DNA from 2 places in the Lactococcus sp. FSL K6-0773 genome. Region 2 is predicted to be linked to the other one. Evidence: riboswitches for the same ligand, from Rfam matches in the RefSeq annotation. Region 2 holds a riboswitch; the other holds the start of a gene.
What was found. A riboswitch is a leader RNA that binds a small molecule or an ion and turns the genes downstream of it on or off. The one in region 2 is predicted to bind FMN.
Positions count from the first base shown of each region.

Region 1: linked by a shared signal. The riboswitch ahead of ribD (bifunctional diaminohydroxyphosphoribosylaminopyrimidine deaminase/5-amino-6-(5-phosphoribosylamino)uracil reductase RibD) and the one ahead of MHB61_RS02575 (ECF transporter S component) in region 2 are both predicted to bind FMN.

Region 1 is NZ_JBBOVF010000001.1:767,122-782,002, forward strand. It holds gene MHB61_RS03695 (RluA family pseudouridine synthase) at 111-1,016, opposite strand; gene lspA (signal peptidase II) at 1,077-1,529, opposite strand; gene ribH (6,7-dimethyl-8-ribityllumazine synthase) at 1,632-2,096, opposite strand; gene MHB61_RS03710 (bifunctional 3,4-dihydroxy-2-butanone-4-phosphate synthase/GTP cyclohydrolase II) at 2,124-3,320, opposite strand; gene MHB61_RS03715 (riboflavin synthase) at 3,329-3,979, opposite strand; gene ribD (bifunctional diaminohydroxyphosphoribosylaminopyrimidine deaminase/5-amino-6-(5-phosphoribosylamino)uracil reductase RibD) at 3,979-5,067, opposite strand; FMN riboswitch at 5,250-5,366, opposite strand; gene MHB61_RS03725 (hypothetical protein) at 5,599-6,021, opposite strand; gene MHB61_RS03730 (hypothetical protein) at 6,040-6,363, opposite strand; gene MHB61_RS03735 (hypothetical protein) at 6,713-7,324, opposite strand; gene MHB61_RS03740 (hypothetical protein) at 7,374-8,036, opposite strand; gene MHB61_RS03745 (hypothetical protein) at 8,149-8,700, opposite strand; gene MHB61_RS03750 (hypothetical protein) at 8,705-9,298, opposite strand; gene MHB61_RS03755 (KxYKxGKxW signal peptide domain-containing protein) at 9,298-12,579, opposite strand; gene MHB61_RS03760 (magnesium transporter CorA family protein) at 12,794-13,699, shown strand; gene parC (DNA topoisomerase IV subunit A) at 13,725-14,881, opposite strand, start outside.
Region 2 is NZ_JBBOVF010000001.1:505,120-520,000, reverse strand. It holds gene MHB61_RS02580 (ABC transporter ATP-binding protein) at 1-531, opposite strand, end outside; gene MHB61_RS02575 (ECF transporter S component) at 680-1,300, opposite strand; FMN riboswitch at 1,415-1,551, opposite strand; gene MHB61_RS02570 (pseudouridine synthase) at 1,649-2,368, opposite strand; gene scpB (SMC-Scp complex subunit ScpB) at 2,355-2,921, opposite strand; gene MHB61_RS02560 (segregation/condensation protein A) at 2,914-3,642, opposite strand; gene xerD (site-specific tyrosine recombinase XerD) at 3,672-4,388, opposite strand; gene cbpB (cyclic-di-AMP-binding protein CbpB) at 4,366-4,827, opposite strand; gene MHB61_RS02545 (metallophosphoesterase) at 4,858-5,361, opposite strand; gene MHB61_RS02540 (nucleoside-triphosphate diphosphatase) at 5,409-6,014, opposite strand; gene racE (glutamate racemase) at 6,015-6,830, opposite strand; gene MHB61_RS02530 (YneF family protein) at 6,985-7,224, opposite strand; gene MHB61_RS02525 (diaminopimelate decarboxylase) at 7,376-8,635, opposite strand; gene MHB61_RS02520 (glutamate synthase subunit beta) at 8,752-10,191, opposite strand; gene gltB (glutamate synthase large subunit) at 10,191-14,651, opposite strand; gene MHB61_RS02510 (sugar O-acetyltransferase) at 14,820-14,881, shown strand, end outside.

The sequences.
Region 1 (14,881 bases), 260 kb from region 2:
TCAGTAACTCTATTATACATCATCTATCTTTTATTGATGTCTGATTTGCTGACAAATACAGAAAGTCTGTCAGTAAATATAGTTCTTTTTTAAATACAAAAAAAACAAGTTTAAACTTGTTCTCTAAGCTTTTCTAATTGTTCATTGAATATCTCAGGAGCATCAACTTGGAATTCCATAAACTCACCAGTTGTTGGATGGTCAAAACCTAATGTTTCAGCATGCAAAAATTGCCCTTTATTAGGTGTCAATGTTTTATTTGGCCCATAGAGTGGATCACCAGCCACAGGATGACCAATGTAATTCATATGTACACGAATCTGATGTGTACGCCCAGTTTCCAAGCGTAATGCAATCAAAGTATAGCCATAAAATCGTTCTAAAACCTCAAAATGAGTCACGGCTGGTTTTCCGCCAGAAACTACGGCTTGTTTTTTGCGATCTTTAAGATTACGACCAATTGGCGCTTCAATGGTTCCTTTATCATTAGCAATTTCACCGTGGACAATCGCTAAATAACGACGTTTGCTAGTCTTATCTTTTAATTGTGCTGCCAAACTTTCGTGTGCTTTATCATTTTTGGCAATCATCAAAAGACCACTCGTATCCTTATCAATACGATGCACAATTCCTGGACGAATTACACCATTAATGCTTGAAAGATCTTTGATATGATACATGATTGCATTAACCAATGTCCCTGAAGCATGACCGGCTGCAGGATGAACTACCATTCCTTGAGGTTTATTTACTACTGCAACATCTGAATCTTCATAAATGATTTCTAGTGGCAAATCTTCAGCAACAATATCAAGAACTTCCGCTTCCGGAACTTCAAATTCAATCCTGTCCCCTACTTTTACTTTATACTTTGCTTTTTTTGCTTCACTGTTAACAAATACTTTATCATTTTTGATAAGTTCTGTCAGTAAGCTCCGTGAGTATTCTGTTTGATTGGCAAGCGCCTTGTCAAGACGTAAGCCTTTGTTTTCTTCGTTAATTTTTATGATAGGCAAGTGTGTTTTCCTTTTTATAAATGTTAAATAAAACTTTCTGTCAGTGATTTTTTAATCAATTTATTTTGTTTCTTTGTCTGTCAAAATTGCAATGAAAAGAAGAACAAAACCAACAGATAATAAGATATCCGCAATATTAAAAATTGGAAAATTAATAAATTCAGTTTGGAACATATCAACAACAAATCCTTGACGAATTCGGTCAATAAAATTTCCCAAAGCACCCGCAATAATTAAAGTTAATCCAATAAAATACCAGTTTTGTGCCATTTTTTTCCATAAAAACCAAAGGGCAACAACTAAGACGATCGGTGTTAAGATAAGGAAAAACCATTGTTGACCTGAAAATGAAGACCAAGCTGCTCCATCATTTTTGATATAAGTTAAACTAAGAACATTAGGCCAAATTTTTTCTGTATCTCCAAGCTGAATATTAGCAACAATCCAATTTTTAAAAATTTGGTCAGCAACAATTCCGACAACGATAATAACAAGTGACAGTAGTTTTTTCATGCTTTAATTATAGCATATTTCGCAATCTGATAGCTCGCTAGAACAGTTTTTATCCTATTTCAAAATAAAAAGCGCATTTAAATAAATGCACTTATAGATAAATTAGCCAATCTTTCTCATTAAATCAACCATTTCAATTGCTCCAACCGCTACTTCAAAACCTTTATTTCCAGCTTTTGTGCCTGCACGCTCAATGGCTTGTTCTATATTTTCAGTTGTTAGTACACCAAACATGACCGGAATATTAGAGTTTAAGGAAACATGAGCAATCCCCTTAGAAACTTCATTACAAACAAAATCATAATGAGAAGTTGAGCCTCTGATGACAGTCCCTAAACATATAATTGCTTCATATTTATTGGAAGTCGCCATTTTTTGGGCAATAATGGGAATTTCAAATGCACCTGGAACCCATGCTATATCAATTTCTTCTTCCTGGACTCCATGTCTTTTGAGTGCATCTAATGCTCCTGACAAAAGTTTTGCATTGATAAATTCATTAAATCGAGCAACTACAATCCCATATTTTGCATTCTCTGTTCTTAAATTTCCTTCAATAATTGTCATATTTCTATCCTTACTTTCTATTTTACTTTAGTCAAACAAATGTCCCATTTTATTTTGTTTTACTTTTAAATAATCAAGGTCAAAGGGGTTATCTTTGATTTGGAGAGCTACTCTTTCTTCAACTACTAGACCATATTTTTGAAAATCATTAATCTTTTGCGGATTATTAGTCATTAATTTCAATGATTTCACCCCAATTATTTTTAAAATTTGTGCTCCAATAGAATATTCTCGCTCATCTTCTTCAAACCCCAAAGCTAAATTAGCTTCAACCGTATCAAGTCCTTCATCTTGAAGTGAGTAGGCACGAAGTTTATTAATCAAACCAATTCCACGTCCTTCTTGTCGAAGATATAAAAGCACGCCACGCCCCTCATCATTTATTTTTTTTAATGCTTCTTCTAATTGTCCACCGCAGTCACATTTCAAAGAACCAAAAGCATCACTAGTTAAGCATTCTGAGTGAACGCGGCAAAGAATAGCTTGACCGTCACCAATATCTCCTTTAACTAAAGCAACATGGTGCTCACCATTTATTTTATTGACAAATCCTAAAATATCAAACATACCATATTTCGTCGGTAGTTTAGCTCTAGTCACCTGTTCTACTTGTAGTTCATTTTGCTTAAGATACTCTTGAATAGCTTTAATTGTGATATATTTCAAGCCCCACTCTTGCGCTTTTTCCTTCAGTTTCTCCTTATGCATCATTGTTCCATCTTCGTCCATTATTTCAACGCAGACACCTACTTCTTTTAAACCAGCCAGACGCAACAAGTCAACCGTAGCCTCAGTATGACCATTTCGCTCAAAAAGACCATTTTTCTTGGCAATAAGTGGAAATACATGACCTGGTCTACGAAAATCACTTGGTAAACTCTCGGCATCAACAAGTTTTTTTATGGTTAAGGCCCGTTCAAAAGCCGAAATTCCTGTGCTAGTTTCAATATGATCAACCGAAACTGTAAAAGCTGTTCCATGATTATCTGTATTTTTCTCTACCATTGCTTCTAATTGTAAATTCTTAGCATAAGTTTCACTGAGTGGTGCGCATATCAATCCTTTGGCCTCACTTACCATAAAATTAATTATTTCTGGACTGATAAATTCGGCCGCACAGATAAGGTCGCCCTCATTTTCTCTATTTTCATCGTCACTAACGATAATCATTTCCCCTGCTTTAAGTGCAGCAAGTGCTTCTTCTACTTTATTATATTGGAACATTTTATCTCCTATAAAAATCCGTTGTTAAATAGCTTTTCTTTAGTTACTGAAGATTCTTTCATCGAAGAACTACTATCGCCCCATAATTTTTCTATATATTTCCCCAAAATATCATTTTCTAAATTAACAGTATCACCCACTTTTTTATCTGCCATTATCGTTTCTTTGAGCGTATGTGGAATAATGGAAACACTAAAAGATTTCGACTTAACCTGAGCAACTGTAAGACTAATCCCATCAATCGTAATCGAGCCTTTTTCGACGGTGTATCTCATTAAATTTAAGCTCGTTTTGATTTCAAACCAGATGGCATTTTCTTCTTTTTTTACTTCTAAAATCTGGCCAACTCCATCAATATGCCCTGACACAATATGCCCACCAAATCGGCCATTTAATGGCATCGCTCGTTCTAAGTTAACTTTGGCACCCACATTTAAGGTCCCAAGATTTGAGCGATTTAGACTTTCAGGCATAATATCAGCCGTAAATTCTTTTTGATTAAATTCAGAAACGGTCAGGCATAAACCATTTGTTGAAATAGAATCTCCAAGTTTCATATCCTCTAAAATCAAGGAAGCACGGATACTAATTTTGAAGGATTTTTCTCTTTTTTGCAGGCGACTCACTTCCCCTAATTCTTCAATTATTCCTGTAAACATTAAAGAAGCTCACTTTCTAATAAAATATCTTCTCCTAGATAGGTTATTTGAGCCCCTTCTAGGAGATAGGCTTGATTGGGTTGCTCGATTCCATGTCCTTCAACTGGACTTGGTGCTTCTTTTCCACCAAATATTTTAAGGGCAATATAAGTTTGAACTTTTTGGACTATCCCTGCTTTTAATGCCGAAGCATTTAATGTTCCTCCACCTTCCAAGATGATACTGTCAATCCCCTTTTCTCCTAACTTTTTGGTCAATTCTTTCAAATTCAATCTTCCTTCTAGGCAAGAAACTAAGATAATTTCACAACCCGCTTTAAGAAAGGGAGCTTGTTTTTCGGGGTCAGACTCAGCTGTAGCAATAATCGTTGGAATTTCAGTAGCTGTGGAAACAATCTTGGAAGCCAAAGGACTTCTTAAATGAGTATCACAAATGATTCTTATCGGATTTTTTCCATTTTCCAACCTGACAGAGAGTTGTGGATCATCTAAAATAAGCGTTTCAACACCAATCATAATTGCCATAAAACGTGAACGGTCTTGATGTACTTTCTGTCTTGCAATTTCACCTGTAATCCATTTTGATTGACCTGCTGATGTCGCAATTTTTCCGTCTAAAGTCATTGCATACTTCATCATGACATAGGGAAGCCCTTGACTAACATAATAAAAGAAAATTTTATTTAATTCTTCACATTCTTTTTCTAAAACATTGAGAGAAACTTCAATTCCAGCTTCTCTCATTGCTTTAATTCCTTTTCCTGAAACCAAGGGATTGGGGTCTAAATGCCCGATAACAACACGCTTAATTCCATTTTTTATAATCGCTTCAAAACAAGGGGGTTGTTTTCCCTGATGCGCACAAGGCTCTAAGGTCACATAAAGCGTGGCTCCTTCGGGAGATTCGTTACAATCCTTAAAAGCATTGATTTCCGCGTGAGCTTTCCCATATTTTTCATGATAACCTTGACCAATAATTCTCCCTTCTTTGACAATAAGGGCTCCTACTTGAGGGTTAGGGTTGACATTACCACCTCCTTTTTTTGCAAGTACAATTGCTAAATCCATGTAGTATTCGTCTTTTTTCATCTATTCATCCTTTCTAATAAAAAATAAGACCCTAAAATAAAATTTCAGGGTCTTTTGATAAATTTTCTATTTTTTTTTGAGCAAAAAAGCAGCTCAAAAAACCAAAAATGGAGTGAATTGTATCAATTCACTCCAGAGTTTTAGGCTAAATAGACATAATACTGACTAGAGTATTATGGTTTTATTATCTTCTTTCATCCAGACTATACTGTCGGCCTCGGAGTTTCACCGAATCATGCTGCAAGCAGCTCGCGGGCTATACCGCCGGTAGGGAATTACACCCTGCCCTGAAGATTTATTCAATTGTAGCTAAAGTATAGCATTTAAATTTAAAGATTGTCAAGAAATAAAAACGTATTCTTTAAGTTAACAAATTAAAATCAAACATTAAAAGTTCACAGACAGATAGTACAAGCGAACATCACCCTACTTTATTAAAGTCCACTATAGTTAAATATTATTTAATTTTATAATCAAAGCCCCCAAGAATTTTTCCTGTCTTGTCCTTTAAAACAAATCTCATTTTAAAATTCATCTCTTTAACCCATGATGTTCTGATTTTGTAAGTTTTATTCCTTCTGCACTCTCCATTCCCTCTATTATCCATTTTTTTATCATAGGCATATCATTTTTGACATAAGAAACATAATCATTTTCGACTATCAAAGTTACAACAATGGTATCTGTGCAACTTTCACTTGCTTTAATATCTATATAAAATGGATTTGAACCTTGAGAAGTTACAAGTTGCTTTTTCCCATTATTTATCGTGTGAGTTACCTCGTCTAGTAACTCTTGTTTTTCTACCTGATGATAAATTTTCGCTACTTTGGAAACACTAAAAAGGGTAATCACAAGAGATAAAAATATCATCCCCACAATCAAAGGAATTAACCATGGCAAAATTCTTTTCTTTTTCGGAGTAGTATCTGTTTTCTGTGTATTTTTGTTCATCATTTTCATCCTTTGTTCTCATGAATTAAATCTCTTATAATTCAGCCAGTTATAAAGCATTTGAAGATTTATCAACGGAACTTGGCTTTTTTGAATAATTGAACCATATAATTTTTGTTGAAGTTTGGATATCGTTGCTAAATTATTTTTATACTCCGTGACACTAAATCCTTTTTCGGTGTTATTTTCAATAATGAATATTTTTTCAAATCTCCCTTGATTACTATAATAGACCTTATATTCTTTTATTAATTTATTTTTTGTGATATTGAAATTTAAAACGTATCCAATTTTCTTTCTTGTATACATATTTATACCTGAGATAAATTTATCCTGATTCAAAGGAGATATCCCCTCTAAATCCTAAAAGTTTTTCCTATCAGAATACTATTGTTCACAAAATCATATTCAATCACACCTGTCCTATCACTTACAGTGTTCACTACATCTCTCCAATTATCATAACGACTTTTTTCATTAAGGTTAGGAATATAAATACTATTCAGATTATCTATTACGGCGCACATAACAGGGGCTGTCCCTGATTTATGAGGAATATTCTGCGCATAATAAATTGAATAGACCCTAAAATTATGGTGCCCGTATCCAATAATGATTAATACAGAAACAATAAATATTAGGATAGGCAAAAATACTTTTCTAAACTTACCTCTTCTTTTTTTCACCATACTCATGAATTAAACCTCTTATAATTTAACCGATTATAGAGCCACTGAAGATTGATTATTGGCTTTTTTCTCTTTTGAACGATATCACCATAAAGTTTATTTTTCCAATAGGATAAAATCTCTTTATCCTTATTTGTAGGAATCGTTCGACTCTTATCTCCTATATCAATTGATAACAATCTACCCGAACGATTAAATTCATAGGCCCTGTAAATATTATCGTTTTTATCAGAAATGACTAAATTATATGTATTCTCAAAAAAATACCAACTGAAACTCACAAAATCTTGATTTGCCCTGTGATATTCTATATCAAATTGAGAAAAATTGTATGTGAAATACCTATTATATGACTGAACCCAATGTTGATTATCTTTGAATCTGTCTATTTCTGTGCTCAAATCCGCATGTGGAAGATAGACGCTTGATAAATTAAAGATAACTGCACACATAACAGGGTCTGTTCCTGACTTATGAGGAATATTTTGTGCATAATATATTGAATAAACCCTTAAATTTCGGTATCCATATCCACTAATTAATAATACAAAAACAATAAAAATGATGATAGACAAAAATACTTTTAAAAACCTCCCTTTTCTTTTTTTCACCATAGATTTTTAAACCAATTACCAACTGATTTAGCAACTTTTTTTACTGTATTCATGAATTAAACCTCTTATAATTCAACCAGTTATAAAGAAATTGAAGCTTTATCGACGGAACTTTCCTTTTTTTAACGATAATTGAATAAGCATCCCTTTTCCAATTTTCTATATTTTTTAAACTCAAATCTGTTGTTTTTTTCCTTAAATTATAAAATCCTTTGTTATCTAAGTTTGATATGTACATCAATCTCCCAGAAAAGTCAAAAGATAGACATTGACTTTCAGAGTGTTCAAAGTTATAAAAACTTGTTCCAGCCTTTCCAGTAGAGTAAATTATTTGGTACTTTACCTTAGGTCCAATAGGATTATACTGAGGCAAGCCGACAGAAAGTTGAGCAGTTTTGGATAACTCAACATTTATTACAGTTTGTATAAAATCATATGTAATATCGCCCTTTTTATTACTTACAAAATTTACTACATCTCTCCACCTCTCCACATGGCTTTTTTTATTTAGTTCCGGAATATAAATATTATCCAAGTTATCTATTACCGCACACATAACAGGGTCAGTACCAGTTCTATGTGGGACATGTTGAGCATAATAAATAGAGTAAGCGTGGAGATTCTTCTCTATTGAAAGAAAGGTCCATAATAATAAAATAAGTAAAACAAGTGGGAAAACCAAAAATAATACAATCTTTTTACGTCTTACCATAGACTCTTAAACCAATTACCAACTGATTTAGCAACTTTTTTTACTGTATTCATGAATTAAACCTCCAATAATTGAATAAATTATATATCCACTGCAAATTTATTTTTGGTGCTTACCGATGAGAAACAATAAAACCGTACATTTCATTCAATTTTTCTTTAACAATGATGATATATTGTAGCGTAGGTTTTATTGTCTTAGGTGTCGTTTCTTCAGAATAAGTCACAGAAATAAATTCACCCTTTGAATTAAAATTGTATGTATATGGAGTTACAAAGTCAATTAAATCGAGACCACCTGCCTCAGGTTTTAAACTAAAAGATAATTCTCCTTTCTTGAAAACCGAAATATCATTAATTTTTAATCCTTCAAAGCGATATTCAATATCCCCCTCGCTAGTTTTCACTCGCACTCCTCCAAATGGAACATTGTAGTTAGCATTCGGAATGTATATGGCATCCAGATTATTAAATACCGCAACCATCACACGGTTCGTCCCTACCTTATGAGGCAAATGCTGGGCATAATAAACAGAATATTTTCCAAGATTCACCCATCCTTGGAATAGCACAACCAAGGATAAATTCACGGTGAAACAAACGCTAAACGTAATAATTAGAACTTTACGCTTCTTTTTTATTTTTACCATAGGCTCTTGAACCATTTTCCTATTTGAATTTGCCTTCATTCACAAAATTATAGATAAATTGAAGGTTTATTTTTGGAACTTTTCTATGAGAAATAATTGGGCCATACATTTCATTTTGCAACTTATTAACCGTATTTAAAGCTGAAACTCGATGACTACTTAGAACATTGGTATTGCTATCAATAAATTCAGCAACGAGAGTTCCTGCTCGGTTAAAACCATAATAAGTATTTTCTGTAAAATCATAAATACAATATGGAAATTGGGAATCACTTTGCAAAGATAACAAGACATCGCCATCCTTTGTAGATTTTACAGTTATCATAGTAGGACTGAACATTCCTCCTGCTTGATAATGAATGGTTTTGTCCTCGGTTTCTAGCATTTTATTTCCATCATTATCCAAAGAATTGTACGGAATATAAACATCTCCTAAATGCTTAAATACAGCAGTCATTACGGAGTTTGTTCCTGTTTCATGAGGAAGATTTTGGGCATAGTATATGGAATATTTCCCTAGGTTTCCTCCAACAAATGATAATGTACCAATGAAAAGTGCTAGACATGAAAATGAGACGGTTAAAATCAGTATGACTTTTTTTCTTTTCATCATCAGTGGAACCAACTTCCTATGGTTTTGGTCACTTTGGAAACCGTTTTTCCTATATTGGAAGCAATATTTACAACCGTATGTACTCCTGAATTGATCCATCCACCAACCGTGTGAATCAATGACTTACCTGCATTTACCACGGTATTAACAACGGGTGCAACATAGCGATTATAGACGTTTGAAACTGCATTGGTCACATAATTGACAGTAGGAGCAACATAATTATTATAGACATTTCCCACCCATGAGCTTACAGTTCGATAGGCCGTTTGAACTCCGTGCCAAGCATTGCTTGCTTGTTGACTGACCCACGAAGCGAGCTGTGCAGCTTTTTGAGCCGCTTGCTTAGCAACTTGTATTGCAGTATTGAGTGCTTTTTGAGCCGTTTTTACACCTTGGTTGATAAAAGTTTTTACGCTTTGTCCTACTGCGATTGCCTTTGCCTTGAAACTATTGAAAACTTGTGCAACTGTCTTTGTCGCATTTTGATAATGAGAAATCGCTTGATTTTTTAATGCTGAGGCTGCATTTTTCACTGCGGTTATCGCATGAGAACTTGCATTTTTAATAACAGTAGCCGTGGATTTCATAAGCCCTTGGGCTGCTTTGATATTTATCTTAACCAACTGCCCTACTAGCTGTCCTGTCATTTTGCCATTGTTAATGATTCCCCCGCCTTTGCCAGTAAATCCATCTTTCAAACCTTTGGCTAGACCTGCCAGCCCGTACACAGAAGCCATTGAACTCAGACTCAAGAATACCAGAGCTGCACTTCCTAAAAGTATTCCAGAATTTCCTTTCGTACCTGACATTGATTGAAGGTACATCGTTTCACGAGTTTCCATGTTAAGGTTAGCCATGCTATAATACTTAGCCATCGCAGCGGCTTGTGAAAGACTCGCAAAACCTGGATAGTGAGTTAAAATATAAGCATCCATATCTGCATTGACATCTGCGCTTCCTGATTTCGTGGTAAAGTTACCCATATTAGTAAGAACATCACCAATCAAACTATTACTCATCAGCTTGGTATTATTTGCTTCAAAAAATGAAATTCCACCAAACACTCCAGCATATGGATTTCCTACCCATCTAACGGGGAGCCCTGCTAATCCATCTCCTAGTATGCCTGTTAATCCATTCTGATTATAAGAGGCAATGGAGGTGCCTAAGTGTGATAAATCTACTGTCGAAACTTTTTCGACTATTTCCTTGAACTGATAATTAGTTCCAGAACTATAATTTAGTCCATTGGGTAGTGCATTCAATGGTTTTTGAAGTAAACTCCCAAAATCTGACCCTCCATAGTGTACTCCAGCCAAATAATCCGCAAAACCGTCATTAGGATTTTTTTCAAGGCTGGTAGAGGCCACATATAAATCAGAGTATAATTCTTTTGCCTGATCTACTGTGATGCCCAAATTCTTTGCCATGTAATAGTAATCTACGCCTGATACGACATTAGGAACGGTCTTATTATTGGCTACACTATTATAGTTTGGATAGATAATATCCGTTTTTCCGCCAGCCATAATCAGAGGAAGAGTGACAGAACTTGCCTTACCATTATTAACTGGCGTGTAAGTAATACTTGCCTCAGGGTTTCCTATGTTCTGGTAACCAATTGTGAAACTAGGCGTATAAGCTGTCCCTTGATAATAAATATTATTATTGTGGTTCCCATAATAAGTGGGCAAATTATGATTATAGATGAGGTTGATGACAGGGTTGTTCTTACTAGCATCATTCTCGGTTAAATTCACAAAGCCAAAACCCTTAATCGTTGGGATAGGAAGATTGTAATCTTGTCCTGTAAATCCAAGATAATGGTCAGTCTCTTGGATTTTATGTCCAAACTCATCGTAATAATTTACTGTGAAATTTTGGCGAATTTGAGTGTTCATGTGAGCTTGTAGCGCTGAGCCAAACAAGTCATAACGAACACCTTGTGCAAAGAAATAGCTGTCATCGGCCCGTTCGGGTGCTGGTGCATAGTAATTGTAATAGAACTCTGAAACAAATCCAGCACCCAAATAACCACCATAAGGAAGACTAGCCACACCATCTAACCCTGGATAATTCGGCGAAGCGTCGTAGATAGTATCTCCATCTTGTTTGAGATTGGTCGTTTGAGGTAAAATGGTCACGAGATTCGCTAGGTTTGTTTGGACGCCTTGTGCATTGTCAATATCTGTCGTGATAAATGAAGCAACAACCGGAACTTCTGTCGTCGTATCATGTTTGACAATCTGGTAAATCAAACTAAGCGCATTTGCCCCATTGTATAGACAAACAATAGAATTTCCGCCTGACTCCGCGATATTTTGTTCGCCAGTAAAAGTAAGTCCTTGCGGAATTCCTTCTGCTCCTTCATTGGCTTGCCAACTGTCTTTATCACTTGATGCTACTGTATAAATCATATCAAGGTCAAGACCAGAGAGCGATTTTCCGACATAGGTAATACGCCCACTATCTCCGTCATTCATGGTATAGGTGGTAGCGGGAATGATTGGACCATCTTGTACTCCAAAATTTTCTTGATTGAGTTGTCCGGTAGCTGTGCCTTTTATGGCAATGACTTGGGTTTGTTCTGACCAATGTAGCCCACTAGGATCAAGAAGATTATCATCGGTAATGTCTTTTCCCTGAAGCGTGATATTAACACCATCAAAAACAGCAGAACCTGTGGCATTGTTATCTACTGCTCCTGTAACTTGAATGTTTGTAATTTCTGTACTTTTTGATTGTGAGGGATTTGTTGGTTTTCCCTGACTTTCTGATGATAAGCTCGTCGTTGGATCACTAGTTTGAGCTTGTGTCGCTGTGGTTTGAGTAGTGACATCTGCTGTTGTAGTAGTTTCATTTGCAATCGTTGACGCAGGTTCATTTATCGAACTTTCTCTACTTGCTTTTGTTAATGATATAGCGATTGAGTTTTGGTTCGATTGAGTAGGCGAATTTGTATCAACGGTTGAACTTTCAGTAGTTAAAATATTTGTGGAACTTGAAACTTGAGCTGTATTTTCCATATTTGATACTACTGCTGGTTCTTCAGTTGTCGAGTCAGAAGCGGCAAGAGAAGAATTCACAGTTGGACTTACAGGACTGCTTTGAGTCGTCACATCACTACTTTGTGTCATTGTTTCTGTATTAGAAGGGACTTCGTCTGCTTGAGCAGTCAATCCTATACTTCCAATAACAAAAATTAAAAGTATTCCGCTACTAAAAAGCCAGATTTTACCTGACTTCCACGTACGGAAATGATGTTTTTGTTTTTCCAATGCTAAAATCTCCCATTTTTAATTGTGTTACTATTCTGACTATTCAAACAGTATATCACAAGAAAAACAAATTGTAAAATTAAGAAATGTTTTTGTAATCAAATGAAATCACGCGCAGATTATAGAAGTTATTAATCAAATTTTGTTTTTATTTATTTGCTCAAAAATTACAATTTTGCTAAAATGGCTCTATTAGAACATAGGATATCTTATCATGCAAGAAATAAAAATAAACCCTCAACTCACTTGGCTTTCTTTTAATGTCGAAGACCTTAGAAATACTTCTGAACTTGCTACTTATGGTATTGACTTAGAAACGCTTCAATATGCCGAAGATAAAAATGAACGTCCTCACACGGAGTTCATCCCTGATAGTCAAGACTTTGTACTGATTTTCAATAGTCTGGATTTACTCAATTCAGAAGTTCATTATAAGACGGTTCCCATTACTTTTGTAGCACAAAAAAATCGATTAATTACTCTTTATCATCCAGAAAATGAATATTTAATTAATCAAATTAAAAAATATTGTTTTCAAAATGAACCAGAAACAGTTTATCATCTTCTTTTCATCAGTTTATTTTTGATTTCAGAGGCTTTCTTTCCTTACTTAGAACAAATTGATAAATCAAAAGAAGAAATTAATCAAAAGTTGCGTGAAAAAACAACAAAGAAAAATTTGTTGGCCCTTTCTGATATTGAAACGGGAATGCTGTATATTGTATCTAGTGCCAACCAAAATACTCTACTACTTGAACAACTTAAAACAAAAAGTATTTACAGACAGTTCAATGAAACTGAAAAAGAGCAGCTTGAAGATGCAATTATCGAAGCACAACAGCTTGCCAGTATGACACACCTTAATGCTCAAATTCTTGAACAATTAGCAGGAACTTATAATAATGTCCTTAATAATAATTTGAATGATAATATGACAACTTTGACAATTGTTTCTGTACTTTTGGCAGGATTAGCAGTCATCACTGGTTTTTTTGGAATGAATGTACCACTTCCACTTACTAACCAAAAAGATGCTTGGGTTTGGATTATTGGTGCTTGTATTATTCTTTGGCTACTTTACGCGGCACTCTTTCGTTATATTATTGGTCGAAGACAATAAAAAAATCAGCCAAAGCTGATTTTTTTTATTTTATTTTTACGCTTGCAATTTTTTCAAGATCATCAGCAATTGGATGTCCATTGCTTGTTCGATCTGATAATGATAAATCGCACAAATTGATATCGTATTTCTTGCCAGTCTCACTGATAACTTCTAATACTTGTTCATCAGTTTCTTTTGTCGCTGGTGCTTTAGCTTGACTGAACAAATCTAATTCTTCGGTCAATGCTGATAAATCAGCAGTTGAATTGATTAAGCCGGCTGCAAAGACGGTATGATTATTTGTCTTCAATGTTCGTAGTACTTGAAGGCCACGGTTAGCACGTGAGGTGGCCGGAATATCATCCGTCTTAACACGTTTGATAAATGCCCGTTGAGTCAAAAGGTACCAACTATTTGAGTTAACAAAGAAGGCGGACTTAATTTTATCGCCATTTTTGAGATTCATGGCCTTGACTCCTGCAGCTCTAGCACCCAAAACTGGAACGTCATCAAGATTAAAGCGAAGGGCATAACCATTTTCAGAAATAAGCATGAGGTCTGCAAATTGAACTGGAGTCATTAGAACAATTTCATCATCTTCTCCTTTAAGTTTAGCATATGGAGTAGATTTTGAACGATAGGTCCGCCAAGGGGAGAAACTTTCACGTTCAATTTGTTTTATTTGTCCATTTCTTGTGACAACCAGTAGATTTTCACCAGCAAATTCGTCCACAATCTGAACAAAAATTACTTTCTCATCAGCTGAGAAATTAGAGAGACTTTGAGATAGATGCTCACCAATATCTTTCCAACGGATATCAGAAAGTTCATGTATTGGGCGATAAATGACATTGCCAAGATTTGTGAAAAGTAAGAGATGTTGAGTTGTTTTAGCATTGGCATAATAAAGGAGCTCGTCATCATCACGTTTACCAATTTCTTCAAGTGCTGAGGAAGCAAATGAACGTGGTGAAGTACGTTTGATGTAACCTGAACGAGTTACTGAAACTACAGTATCCTCTGCCACAATCAATTCGCTCGCTTCAATTTCAATAGTTTGAACTTCATCTTGTAATTCGCTACGGCGTGGTTTGGCAAATTTTTTCTTAACTTCACGAAGTTCGCGTTTCATTAAATTAAACAAGGTACGTTCATCGTTAATAATCGCTTTAAGTTCGAGAATTTTTTGCTCTAATTCAG
Region 2 (14,881 bases):
AACTTTAGATACTAGCGCGAGTAAAGGCAAAGGAAGGACAGCAATAATCGTCAAACGCCAGTCGATAAATAAGAGCATAGCAATGATTGTCATCCCGCCCGTCATTAAAGAATCTGCCCAAGTCAAAACACCAAGTCCAGCAACACTCTGTATCGCTTGTAGGTCATTTGTCGCATGAGCCATCAAATCGCCAGTCCGATTTCTCTGATAAAAAAGGGTATCCATTCTTAAAAAATGCCTAAAAAGCCGACTACGGATTATTTTTTCCAGTTTAAAGGCTTCACCCCAAATATTTTTAGACCAAAGAAAACGAAAGCCATATTCAACGAGTGCAGTGATCAATAAAATACCAGAAAAACTCAAAATTAAGGGTAAAGTCAGGTTACGCTTAACAATATGGTCAATAATTTTTCCGATAATTAAAGGCGGAATCAAGTGAGTTAACGAAACAATAAAAAGGGCTAATAGACCAACGCCATAACCTTTTCTCTCTGCCTTAAAAAACCACCATAAATCTTTAAAAATTTTCATACAGTCTATTCCATTTTATTTTATAATATTCTAAATATTAGTATACCATAAAGAAAGCGTTTAAAACAGACTATATGAATTGAGATTCCCACTTATTTACTATTTAAATAAAAAAAGAAACTTCAAATCAATGAAATTTCTTTTTTTATTAAGCATTATAAAATTTTACGACTTTGTTTTTCTTGAACACTGCAACAATCAATCCAAATACCAGAGCAAAGATGATGTACTGCAAAGCATTAAAAGGTAAAACTACTGTTAAAAGATAAGTTGGATTCAAAGTAACTGATAGAGAACCCATATTAAAAAGATGAGTTGCTCCAACAAAAATCTTATCAACATCGAAGCCAGCAGCTAAACGATAGAGAGGGAGTGCGTAGAAAACATTCAATACCATCATCACAAGAACTGATGCGATGGCTGCTAAAACCACACCAACTGTATAGTTTTTGATTGAGAATTTTTTCTTTGTAAAGAACCAAACAATTGCCATGAAGATTCCCAAAGCAATGAAGTTCATCGGCACACCAATCCAAGTTGATGGCCCTTGATTAAATAGGAGATACCATAAGATAGAGCGAATAAAGAGGATTATAAATCCATCACCCAATCCCAAAGTAAAGACTCCAATAAGTACTGGAATGATTGAGAGTTCAACTTTCATAAAATCAATTCCAGGCAATAGCGGAAACTGCAAAATCGGCAATAATAAGATTGTTGATAATGCAGCAAGCATGGCAATTAACACCATCCGACGTGTTTTAGACATAAAAAAACCTCCAAATATGAGAAAATAATTCTTCAAATTTCGAGGAAGTTGATAGACATTTTTGGTTTGGCTAAAAACAGTAATCCAACCGAAGTTGATTACACTACAAAAATTGTTCATCTTCTTCCATCCAGACTTTACTGTCGCTAGCAGATTCTCACTGCTTCAATCGCCGTAGCGAATCGCGGAGTCATAAGGTCAAAGCCCTATTTACCGCCGGTCCCGAATTACACGGTGCCCTGAAGATATTTTTATTATAGCACAAAAATAGTTTGCTTATCAAGAATAAGATTTGCTTAAGAAATAAAAAAACAACTCTTTACCAGAATTGTCTTTTATAATAATCACTTAATTTCCTTGGGCTGCATTAATCAATTGAGAAACTTCTTTTTTACTCAAACGACGAAATTGTCCTGTTGGAAGTCCATCCAATGTAAGAGTTCCATATTGAATACGACTCAATTTTTGTACTGGAAGTCCTGCAGCCGCAAACATTTTTTTAACTTGATGATTTTGTCCTTCATGGATAGTTAAACTAACAATCGAATGATTTTTTGTTTTCTCTTGTTTGATAATCTCATAACGGGCGGGACTAACTTTTTTACCTTCAATAGTCATACCTAAAGTTAAAGGACGCAAGTTTTCTTTGTTCGCTTGGCCTTCTACCTTAGCAACATATACCTTATCAACGCCATGACGTGGGTGAGTCATCATATTCGTAAACTCACCGTCGTTTGTAAGCAAAAGCAAACCGCTTGTGTCCCAGTCCAAACGTCCCACAGGGTAAATCCGTTCTTTAACTTGAGGCATTAAATCCATTACCGTTTGACGTCCTTTGTCATCGCTAACTGAAGAAATATAGCCTCTTGGTTTATTTAGAAGATAATAAACGGGTTCTTCGTTATAAACTGCTACTCCATTAACTTCAACGATATCTCCAGTTGAAACTTGATAACCCAAGTTTGTCATTGGAACATTATTTACCGTTACTTTTCCCGCTAAAATTAGTTCTTCTGCTTTACGTCTGCTTGCCACACCTGCATGGGCCAAATATTTATTGATTCTCATTTTCTTCACTTTCGTTAAATAAGGTTTGTTCTTCTGCGATAAATCTTGACTCATCTATTTCAGGTAATTCATCTAAATGATTAATCCCAATATAGTCTAAGAAAAAATCAGTTGTTGCATAAAGACTTGGACGTCCTGGTGCTTCAACTTGCCCGACCTTTTCAACCAAATCAAAAGCACGAAGTGTTGAGAGAACACCTGAGGAATTCACTCCGCGGAGCTGATCGATTTCGAGTCGAGTTAAAGGTTGCTTATAAGCAATAATTGATAAAACTTCAAGAGCTGATTTTGACAAAGATTGATTAAGAGGAGTTTTGGCATAGTTTTTAAGAATTTCTGCAAACTCTTCTTTTGTAGCCATACGATATTTACCTGCAGTTTCAATAATCGTTAAAGCAGATTCTTCATCAGAATGATATTTTTCTTTTAAGTAATCAATTTGTTGCTGACAAGCTTGTTTAGACATTTCTGTCAATGCTGACAATTCTGCCAAAGTTAAACCAGCTTCGCCAGATACAAAAAGTAAGAGTTCACAACTTGCTGTCTTATTCACTAGTTTCTTTTCTTTCTAAAATAATTTCTCCAAAAAGCTCTCCTTGAGAAAAAGAAATCTGTTGATTTTTGATTAATTCTAAAAGAGCCATAAAAGTGGTGACGAGTTCATCTTTATTAGTAGAGCTAGAAAATAAATCTGAAAATTTACATATTTTTTGTTCTGTAAATCTAGTACTTAACTCTAAAATCTTATCAGCGATTGTAAATTTCTCAGCTGCTATTTTTGTGTTCTCGTCTTGAAAATGTTGTCTTTGCAACTCAAGAATTTTAGTAAAAGCTAGAAATAAATCTAAAGCAGATTTATCCTGCAAAAGTACAGTTTCATCAGTGATAATTTCTGTCTTAGCTTTTGAATAAAAATGACTACGTTCCTGATGAAGTTCATCTAAATCTTGTGACAACATTTTATATTTCCGATATTCATCAATTTGAGCCAATAAATCATACTCAAGTTGTTCTGTATCTTCAATAAAAGTTTCGGTAACTGTCGGTAAAAGTCTTCTTGATTTAATTAACATCAGTTGACTTGCCATTAACATGTACTCTCCAGCTACTTCCAATTCAAGTTCTTTCATGGTTTGAATATAGATAAGATATTGCTCAATAACTGGTACCAATGGAACTTCAAAAATATCCATTTCATACTGACTTACCAAATGCAATAAAAGGTCGAGAGGACCCTCGAAGTTTTTAATTTTTATATTGATTTCTTTAATCATAGTTTACATAATAAAAATAGTGTAAATTCCTATCTATAATATTTTTCAAGCGTTGTAATAGTTGTTAAACCAAGTAGAGTTGCCAGTTCATAAATTGACTTCCCTGCTTTAACCTGATGCAAGATATACTGTTCTCTAATTTCTTTGGAAGAATAGTTCGTAAATTTTTTCAATTCAGTATAAAGAAATTGACGAGATTTTGCGAATAATTCATCAGCATTATTAATGGCTTTAACTCTTATGGCAAATTTTTCTCTAATTGGTAAAACTCGTTTTATTCCGGCTTTTTCAATCGTGAGATATTTAAAGTTCCAATTAAAATTTTCCCATTTCAATTTTTGTATCTCAGCAAAATTTAAACCAAATTCTAAAATTAATAAGGCTAAAAATTGTCCTGGACAGGTCAAAGGACCATAGAACTCAGGAAATTCCTTAATCATTGGATGATAACTTTGAGCAGTCTGTGATTTTTTTTGAACGACTTGTTTAATTTTAAAGTACTGGTCAACTTTTTGTCTTTGATACAGGAAAAGCAAATATTGATTTGCACTCGAAATCTTCCTTCGCTGTGCTGCTGGCGAAAGATTACTAATTTGAATTTTGTAAAGTTCTAAGTTTTCTGTTGTGAGTGACTTATCTTCAAAGAAAGCCTGCAAAGAAACTAAATCATAATGGTAATTTGAACGAGTATTCTCTGAAAAATTTCTGCTTGCTAAATACTCGTCAATCTCGTTTGGTAATTTCATAATATTTTGTAAAGTCGTGAGCAAAGGCACTAAAGGCCTTTAATATTTCTTGCCTAACAACAATCCCCATAAATTCCTGTCTTTTGACTACTGGGAGAAATGGCTCCTTAATTAATTTGTGCATCATCTCTTCCAAGGTTACTGATGGTCCAACTGTTTGAACATCTTTATTAACTATTTCCGAAATTGATGTATTATGTAATTTTTCAAAAAAGAAATTCTGTTCCATTTCAAATTCAACGATTTCTGTTAAACCCAAAACACCAACGTATTCTTTTTTTTCATTTAAAACTGGAACTCGTGAATACTTATACTGACTAAGCATCAGTTTGGCATGAGCAATATTATGCTCAGCATAAAGTACAGCAACATTTGAGGCAGGAATCATAAAGGTTTCACTTTGATTCAAGATAAAATCCTCAATCTTTTTATCAATCATGCAAATTACTCCTTAAAGAGCTTTGTAGACTTAGAGTCTGAACTGTAGTTCCGGGATAGGTTCATGTTGCAGATTTCGATATGAAACTTTGAACTCTTCTCCTTCAATCTCAATTATAGCATACATTTTGATATCATACTTCCCTCTAGGTTGTGCAACTGAACCTGGATTTACATAAAGTATATTATTAATTTTTTGTGCTACTGGTTGATGGATATGTCCAAAAAGTGCGATATCTGCGTTCTTTTCCTCAGCAAAATAAGAATAACGGTCTAATCCTAAACCAACATAAAAAAGATGACCATGTGTAATTAATACCTTTTTTCCTTCAACTTCTTGAGTAAGAAAATCATGATATCCACTATCATAATCACAGTTCCCAGCAACAACAGTTATTCCTTGCCAAATTTCATCAGAACTAGGAAGTTCAGAATCTCCGCAATGAAAGATAGCAGTTGCTTCATTCAAATATTTTGATTTTATGGATTGAACCACATCGCGGTCATAATGTGAATCAGACATTACTACAAACATAAGCGTCCCTCTTTTACATAATTATATTTATGTTAATTTATTTAAACTTATTTGTCAAGCCACTCAGGAAGTTCAGCCATTAATTTTCTCAAGGCTTGTCCACGATGAGAGACTTGATTTTTTTCTTTTTCTGATAATTCTGCGGCTGTTCTAAAGGCATCGACCATGAAAATAGGATCATAGCCAAAACCATTTTCTCCTTTAGGAGCGAGAGCAATATAGCCATCCCAATCTGCTTCTACAACTAAACTCTCACGGCCTGGTTTTGCCGCCACAAGCGTAGTATGAAAATGTGCGCTTCTACGTTCTGGAGTAATTGCCGTTGGAGCCAGTTCGTGCAAAAGTTTTGCGATATTTTTCTCATCAGTAGGATCTGGAGCTGAGAAACGATGCGACCAAATGCCAGGCAAACCACCAAGGACATCAACACAAAGTCCTGAATCATCGCCAATAACTACTTGCCCAGTAATTTCAGCGATTTGTTCTGCTTTTAAACGAGCATTTTCTTCAAAAGTAGTTCCAGTTTCTTCAATTTCAGGAAGTTCTGGATAATCTGTTAAATCTTTGATTTCATAACCGAAATCAGCAAATAATTTCTTAAATTCTTTTGTTTTTCCTGAATTTCTTGTTGCGATTATAAGTGTTTTTTCCATTTATTTTTCCTTATTGAAATTCTCTATTTCAGTATGTTCAATCTGAAGTTGTCCGATGTTTAACCATTTTTCTGCAATTTCTCGAAATGAATTAACGCCCGCAGTAGTATAGAAACGATGCTCTAATGGTTGACGTTCTTGTCCATTTATTGAAAAATAGTTGAGCAGAACAGAGATATCTCGTACAGCTTCTGCTCCAGAATCAATCAAACGTACCTCTTTTCCCATTGTTTCTTGGATTAAGGAACGTAAGAGAGGATAGTGAGTACATCCGAGAATTAAGGTGTCTACTTTTCCAATTAGTGGAACAAGACTTTCTGATACAACTTTTCTAGCAATTTCAGATTCCATTTCATTTGATTCAACGATTGAAACAAATTTTGGACATGCTAGGCTATATACTTCTACTGCTGATGATTTACGAGCAATTGTTTTATGATATTCATCTGAACGAATAGAAGCTTGAGTGGCAATTACACCAATTTTGTTTGTTTTTGTTTTTTGAATCGCTGAGCTTGCTCCGGGTAGGATGACACCAATCACCGGTATATCTAGTTTTTCTTTTACAATTTCTAAGGCCATCGCTGTTGCTGTATTACAGGCCATTACAATCATTTTCACATCTTTTGATAGTAAAAAATTAACCATGTCCCAAGTGAACGCAATGATTTGTTCACGACTACGCGGACCATAAGGAGCTCTTCTTGTATCTCCTATGTAAACAATTTCTTCATTTGGGAGTTGTCTAAGGAGTTCGCGAGCAACAGTCAGTCCACCAACACCAGAATCTAAGAGGCCGATTGGTCGATTGTCCATTTTTCTTCTCCTTTTAAAATATCTAATTCAAATTCTCTCTTATCCAAAATCTGTATTTTTTAATATAATGGATACTTTATTTATGATGATAAAAGCAAACGCTGAGAGAGTTTAGAACTTGTGTTCTACTGCTTCGCTCAGCGTATATAATAGCTTATTTTTTGTTTGTGTCTGATTGCTTTGCAGCAGCACGAATTTGGCGAAGAACTTGTTGGACTTGAACTTCACTTGGTTTACGTCCCATAGATCCCATCATAAGACGAACAGCGTCTTCATTAAGGGGTGGGTTATCCATAAGTAATTTTTTTGTTTGGCGTTGTGAGAACCATGTTCCCAAGAAAAAACCTGCCAAAAGGCATACAACCATAAGCAAAATTGCTAAGATTAAATTCATTTTGAATCTCCTAATTTTGGCGAAACGCTTTCGCCATTGATGACATCTTATTATATCAAATTTTAGTCCTTTTGTCAGCACTTTATATTACTGACAGAAAGGATAAATGAGGCAAAAGTTACTGACGGAGCTGTCAGTAACTTTTTATTTCTCAAATTGTAAAATCAAAACCATCTAATGTTGCAAAATAATCAGCTGGCTTCTCTGCTCGACGAATTAAACGAGTCTTTCCATCTTCTTGAAGCAAAACTTCGGAACTTCTTAATTTAGCATTATATTGATAACCCATTGAGAATCCATGCGCACCAGTATCATGAATCACTAATAAATCTCCTATTTCTATTTTAGGAAAGGCTCTTTCTTTTGCAAATTTATCATTATTCTCACATAAAGAACCTGTAATATCATAAATTTCAGTCGCTTCATCTTTTTCTTTTCCAGCAACTGTGATGTGGTGATAAGCATCATAAAAGGCTGGACGCATCAAGTTAACTGCTGATGCATCAACGCCAACATATTTTCGATAAGTTTCTTTAATATGCAAAACTTTTGTAATCAAATGACCGTGTGGAGCAAGCATAAAACGTCCCAATTCGGTATAAATTTTTAGATTTTCTATTCCGTTAGCCCTCAAAACTTCATCATAAGCTTCGTGAACACCTTGTCCGATTTTTGCAATATCATTTGCCTCCTCATCAGGACGATAGTTCACACCAATTCCGCCTGATAAGTTAATGAAATCAAGGGTAATTCCAGTTTCTTCTCTAATTTCTAAAGCAAGCTTAAAGAGCTTGCTGGCAAGTTCTGGGTAATAATCATTTGTCACTGTATTTGAAGCCAAAAAACTATGCATTCCAAATTTTTTCACGCCTAATTTTTGCAAATCTTTAATTCCTTGGATGAGTTGGGCTTTTGTCATTCCGAATTTAGATTCTTCTGGATTATCCATAATTTTTGTTCCCATAGCAAAAACTCCACCGGGATTGTATCTCAAACTCATTGTTTCCGGAAAAATAAAATCTGTCAGATTTTTCAAAAATTCAATATCTTCATAGGCATCAAGATTGATTGTCGCACCCAATTGATTAGCAAATTGAAATTCTTCAGCTGGAGTATCGTTTGATGAAAACATCATCTCAGAGCCGTCAAACCCACATTTTTCGGAAAGTAACAATTCGACATAAGAGGCGCAATCAACTCCACACCCCTCTTCATGAAGAATTTTTAAAATAGCTGGTGTGGGTGTCGCTTTCACAGCAAAAAATTCTTTAAATCCTTTATTCCAAGCAAAGGCTTTGTGAAGGTCACGCGCTTTTTGACGAATTCCTTTTTCATCATAAAGATGAAATGGTGTTGGAAATTCCTTCGTGATTTGTTCTAATTGTTCTTTTGTTACAAATGGTGTCTTCATCTCTCACCTCATTTTTAGATTATTTATAAGTATAGCATATCATCAAAAGCTTGGACACAAAAAAGTTCCTGCCATTTTTACTGACAGAAACTTTTTTTTACTGACAGAATGATAAATTATGCTGTAGCGACTTTTATTAATTGTTCATCAACAATTTCGGCTGTTTTTCTTCCTTCACGGATTGCCCAAATAACCAAAGATGGACCTCGTCTGGCATCGCCTGCAACTAGAACTTTGTCATTATTTGTTCGATAGTCATCATAAATTTCTTGAACACCAAATTTATCCAGTAATCCTGTGTCAGTCCCAACAAATCCCATAGCAAGTAAGACTAAATCCGCTTCAATTACTTGTTCAGTCCCTTCTAATGCCTTGAAGTCAGGTCCAACTTTGGCTACTTTTAAACCCGTAAGTTGACCTTCAGCATTTGTTTGAAAAGCTGTTGCAGTCATTTGATAGGTTGTCAAATCAGTATTTCCCACAAATTCTGCTTCTTTTTGCCCATAACCTGCTCTCAAGGTCATTGGCCACTCAGGCCAAGGGTTGTTATCTAAACGATCAGTGGGTAAACTTGGTGTGATTTCTAATTGAGAAACCGAAGCTGCTCCTAAACGAACTGCCGTTCCGATACAATCGTTCCCTGTATCTCCACCACCAATGACTACTACTTTTTTTCCTTTTAATGATTGACTAATATTATCTTCGCCCTCTTCAAGGACAGTTTTAGTCGTTTCTGTCAGAAAATCAATGGCAAATCGAATTCCAACTGCTTCACGGCCTGAAATATTTAAATCACGTGGAATTCCTGCGCCAATCGCCAAAATAATTCTATCAAAATTTACTGACAGGTCTTCGTAACTGATTGTCTTTCCAATCTCAGTATTGGTGACAAAAGTCACACCAAGTTCTGTCATTAAATCAATTCGTTTTTGAACGACTTTTTTATCCAATTTCATATTTGGAATGCCGTACATCAATAAGCCGCCCAAACGATCTGATTTTTCAAAAACAGTAACGCTATGTCCCAATTGATTAAGACGCCAAGCAGCTGACAGACCGGCAGGTCCAGACCCAATAATCGCTATTTTATAACCTGTCGGCTCCGCAGCTTTGCCAATTTCAGCCACCCAACCTTCATCATTTCCTAAATCACCCAAGAAACGTTCATTATCTTTAATGGTTACTCCTGCACCGTTTAAGGCCTCGGCACAAGATTTTTCACAAGGAGCAGGACAGACTCTGCCAGTAAACTCTGGAAAAGGATTGGTTAAAATCAAACGTTCATAGGCTTTTCTTTGTAGTCCTCGATAAATCAAATCATTCCACTCTGGAATATGATTATCATTTGGACAACCTGAGACAGCCCGTTTGCCCCCATAAAATATCCCTTGATGGCAAAAAGGAACATCACAATGCATACAACGTGCCGCTTGTTTTTGTCGTTCTTCAGTAGATAAGGGAACTTGCAGTTCAGCAAAATCCTTTATCCGCTCCGCTAATTCACGGTAAGGATTATCATTTCTTGGATAATTTAAAAATCCATTTGGATCAGCCATTAGCTCACCTCCGTTACTTTTTTAAAGGTTGTCATCGTAAGTGCTTCGCCTGACAAGCCTGTTTTAGCCAAATCTTCTTCAACATTTTTAATATGATGATATTCTCTTGGATAAACTTTGACAAATTTTTCGCGTTCTGTTTGCCAATGTTCTAAAATGAATTTTGCTTTTTCTGAATCAGTATAATTCAAATGTTTCTTCAATAATTCTTCTAAAACTTCATCACCTGAAGTTTCATCTAAAGCATAAAGATCTACCATTTCCCGATTCACTTTATTTTCAAAATTGCCAGCGACATCATAAACATAAGCGATACCACCAGACATCCCAGCCGCAAAATTACGACCTGTTGTACCAAGAACAACAGCGATACCACCAGTCATGTATTCACAACCATGGTCACCCGTTCCTTCCACAACAAAATGTGCTCCTGAATTTCGGACACCACAGCGCTCACCTGCACGACCTCGGAAATAAGCTTCGCCACCGATAGCCCCAAAGAGCGAAACATTCCCAACAATAGAAGTATTTTCAATATCATAAGCAGCATCTAGAGGTGGTTTTACAATCAAACGGCCACCTGACAATGATTTTCCAATATAATCATTGGCTTCGCCAATCAGAGTAACCTCCATACCAGCGGTTGCGTAAGAGCCAAAGGACTGGCCAGCAACCCCTTCATATTCATAGCAAACAGAAGCATCTTTTAGACCAAAATTACCATAACGTTCAGCAATCCAACCTGCCATCCGCGCGGTCGTTGTTCGATTAATATTTTTAATCGTGCCATGAACCGTTGCTTGAGAACCATTATTAAGTGTAGCCTCCGTAAATTGGTCTAACTCTTTCCAAGCACGAGGATTAGCAAAAGGATCACTATGTCTTGTTGCAATCGGTAAGGCATGACCAAGCATACGGCTAAAGTCCAAACCTCGCATTTTAGCTGGTAAATCTTCTTTAGCTTGCAAGAGCTCGGCATGACCTACCAATTCATTGATTGTTCTAAAACCAAGTTCGGCTAAAAGTTCTCGAACTTCCTCAGCCATAAATTCCATTAAGCGTACAATGTGCTCTGGGTTTCCAGCAAAATTTGCTCTTAATCTAGGATTTTGTGTGGCAATACCTACGGGACAAGTATTTAAATGACAATTTCTTGTCATGATACATCCAATCGCAACCAAAGCTAAACTACCAAATGAATATTCTTCAGCACCTAGCATTGCAGCAATCGCAATATCTCGACCTGTGACTACTTTACCATCAGTTTCCAAAATCATTCGGTCACGTAAATTGTTCAAACTAAGCGTTTGATGTGCTTCTGCCAGTCCCATTTCCCAAGGGAGACCTGCATCTCTTATTGAGTTTCTAGGACTTGCTCCAGTTCCACCATCATAACCAGAAATAACAACTTTATCAGCTCCGGCCTTAACACATCCTGTAGCAATTGTTCCAACACCAGTCGATGAAACCAACTTAACGTTGATTTTTGCATAAGGATTAATTTTTTTCAAGTCAAAAATAAGTTGCGACAAATCTTCAATGGAATAAATATCATGATGAGGCGGTGGTGAAATTAAACTTACCCCTGGAGTTGAGTTTCGAACTTCTGCCACCCAAGGAAAAGCTTTTTTACCTGGCAATTGCCCACCTTCACCTGGTTTAGCACCTTGCGAAATTTTAATTTGAATCTCTTCGGCAGACATTAAATAAGCAGCTGACACACCAAATCGTCCAGAGGCGACTTGTTTAATTTTAGAATTATTGATTGTGCCATAACGTTTTGCATTTTCACCACCTTCACCCGAATTGGATTTTGCACCAATAGAGTTCATAGCTTGAGCAATACATTCGTGAGCCTCTTGTGACAATGATCCAAATGACATGGCCCCAATTTTGAAACGTTTAACAATTTCACGAGCTGGTTCTACTTCGCTCATCTGAATGGACTTCCGATCAGATTTGATTTTCCAAGTGTGACGTAAGCTTGTCGGCGTTTTTAGAGCAATATCATTTAGATACTGACTATATTTTTTATATTTTTCAAAATCATTTTGACGGACAGCATTTTGAATTTGGTAAATCATTTGTGGGTCATAGATATGATGTTCTCCTTCATCCGCCCGGTATTGGAAAGAACCGCCTGTTTCCAATAAATCCTGTGCCCGATGTCCATAAGCTTTCTCATATCGCAAACGATATTCGTCCTCAATTTGGGCAAGAGAAAGTCCACCAATTCTTGTACTCGTACCTGTGAAGTACTTGTCAACGACTTCTTTAGATAAACCAATTGCTTCAAAAAGTTGAGCCCCTTTATAACCGACAATTGTTGAAATTCCCATCCGACTCATGACCTTAACAATACCTTTTTCTGCCGCATGACGGAAATTTTCAAGTTGTTCAGGTGCTCCCATACCCCAGTCTGAAAGGGTTGCATATGCACCATAAGGATGAATTCCTGATACGCCATAGCCTACAAGCGCTGCAAATTGATGAACTTCGCACACCTCAGCTGTATCTACAATAATTGCAAATTTAGACGCATTATGACGTCCTAACATATAATGATAAAGTCCTGACAAAGCAAGTAAAATAGGCATCGGCACTTTATTTTCAGCAAAGTCACGGTCAGAAAGCACGATAATAGTTGTTCCTTGATTAATCAAACTTTCTGCCTTATAAAAGAGTTTGTTCAATGCATTTTCTAAAAGGTCATCCTTATCATAAAGGGTGGAAATAATTTCTGTATGATAATGTTCTTCCTTCAATGCTAAGATTTTTTCAAAGTCATCCGTTGAAAGGACTGGACTGTCTAATTTTAACTTACGGACATTTTCACCTGTGATTTTTGCTGGATTCCCATCTTCTCCCAAATAGGTTTCCGTTCCAATGACAATTTGTTCCCTAATCGCATCAATTGGCGGATTGGTCACTTGAGCAAATTGTTGTTTGAAGAAATTATAAAGTGATTGAGCTTGGTCAGATAAAACTGCCAAAGGAGCATCAAAGCCCATTGAAATTGTAGGTTCATTGGCTGATTCCGCCATTGGTAAAAGCACTGTCCGAATGACTTCGTCAGTATAACCAAATAATTTCCATAAGGTATTCATTTTTGCTGACGGAATTGGATTTGTTTTTTCACTTTCTGTCAGTGCTGACAGTTTTTTCAAACCTGCTGACAGAAATTCTTGGTAGGGATATTTATTAGCATAATAACTCTTAACTTCTTCATTACGAATAATTTTTCCTTCGTCAGTATTTACTAACAACATGTTACCAGGTCCAAGAACTGATTTTTCAATGATTTCATCGGCTGGGATATCAACCACACCAGATTCGCTTGACAGAATGATAGAATTATCCTTTGTCACAAGATAACGACTTGGTCTTAAACCATTCCGATCAAGTCTTGCCCCAACGGTTTTTCCGTCAGTAAATACTAAAGCTGCCGGTCCATCCCAAGGCGCAATATGAGCAGTTGAATATTCGTAAAAAGCTTTCAATTCTGGACTTAAGCCAGTTTGTTCTCCCCAAGCCTCAGGAATCATGGTCAGTAAACTTTCTGGAAGTTCTCGACCATTTCGATAGAAATACTCCATACAATTTTCTAATTTGGCTGAATCAGAATTTTCTTCATTGTACATTTCAATATCGTTAACTTTCATCCAGTTTTCAGCTCCGCGAAGCGTGTTAATTTCGCCATTATGTGCTAGAAAACGAAAAGGTTGAGCCCGATTCCAAGAGGGAAAAGTATTGGTAGAAAAACGGCTATGTGTTAGTGCAATATGACTTTTGAAATCTTCATCAGACAAATCAGGATAAAAGAGTTTTACTTGATACGCGTGAAGCATTCCCTTATAAACAACCGTCTGACTAGATAATGAACAAATATATAATTCCTCTTCGTCAAAACGTTTTTCAAGATTTCGTCTGATAATAAATAAATCATTTTCAAAATTAGAAATTTCGCTGACAGCTTTTTCAGATGATTTTTTCTCAATAAAAACTTGAACAAAAGACGGCATAATTCCTTGAGCCGTTGCTCCACATGCTTCAAAATTAAAAGGAACTGTGCGCGTGAATAAGACTTCATATCCTTGAGCCTTAACAGCTGCCTTAATCGCTTCTAATTCTTGATGTTTTTTATTTTCCTTACGTGATAAGAAAAATTGCCCTACGGCATAATCACCAAGTTTTGGTAGTTCTACATCATGTTCTTTTGCAATTTTACGAAAGAATTCGTCAGGCAAAGCAAGTAAAATACCTGCCCCATCTCCAGTTTCTGGTTCAGCACCCGTTCCACCACGATGATTCATCCTTGTTAACATGGTCAGCGCTCTCTCAACTAAAAGGTGACTAGCTTTCCCGTCAATTTGGGCAATGAAGCCCATTCCACAAGCATCCGATTCAAAATCAGGCTGCCAAAGTGTCGTTTTCATGGCTTGTTTAGCTTTTTTATTCATAACACAACCTCTTTTATTTTACAATTTGGTTCTTTTATTCTACTAAAATTTCGATGAAATATCAATATATTCTGACAATTATATATAAATGTAATTTTTAGTAGCTTTATCAAAAATATAAAAACCCTTACAATTGACTAAAAGAGACTAAAATTGTAAGATAAAAGAATGAATAAGAAACAATTAAAGACACTAATTAATTCAGGAAAAACATACGATGACGCCGATTT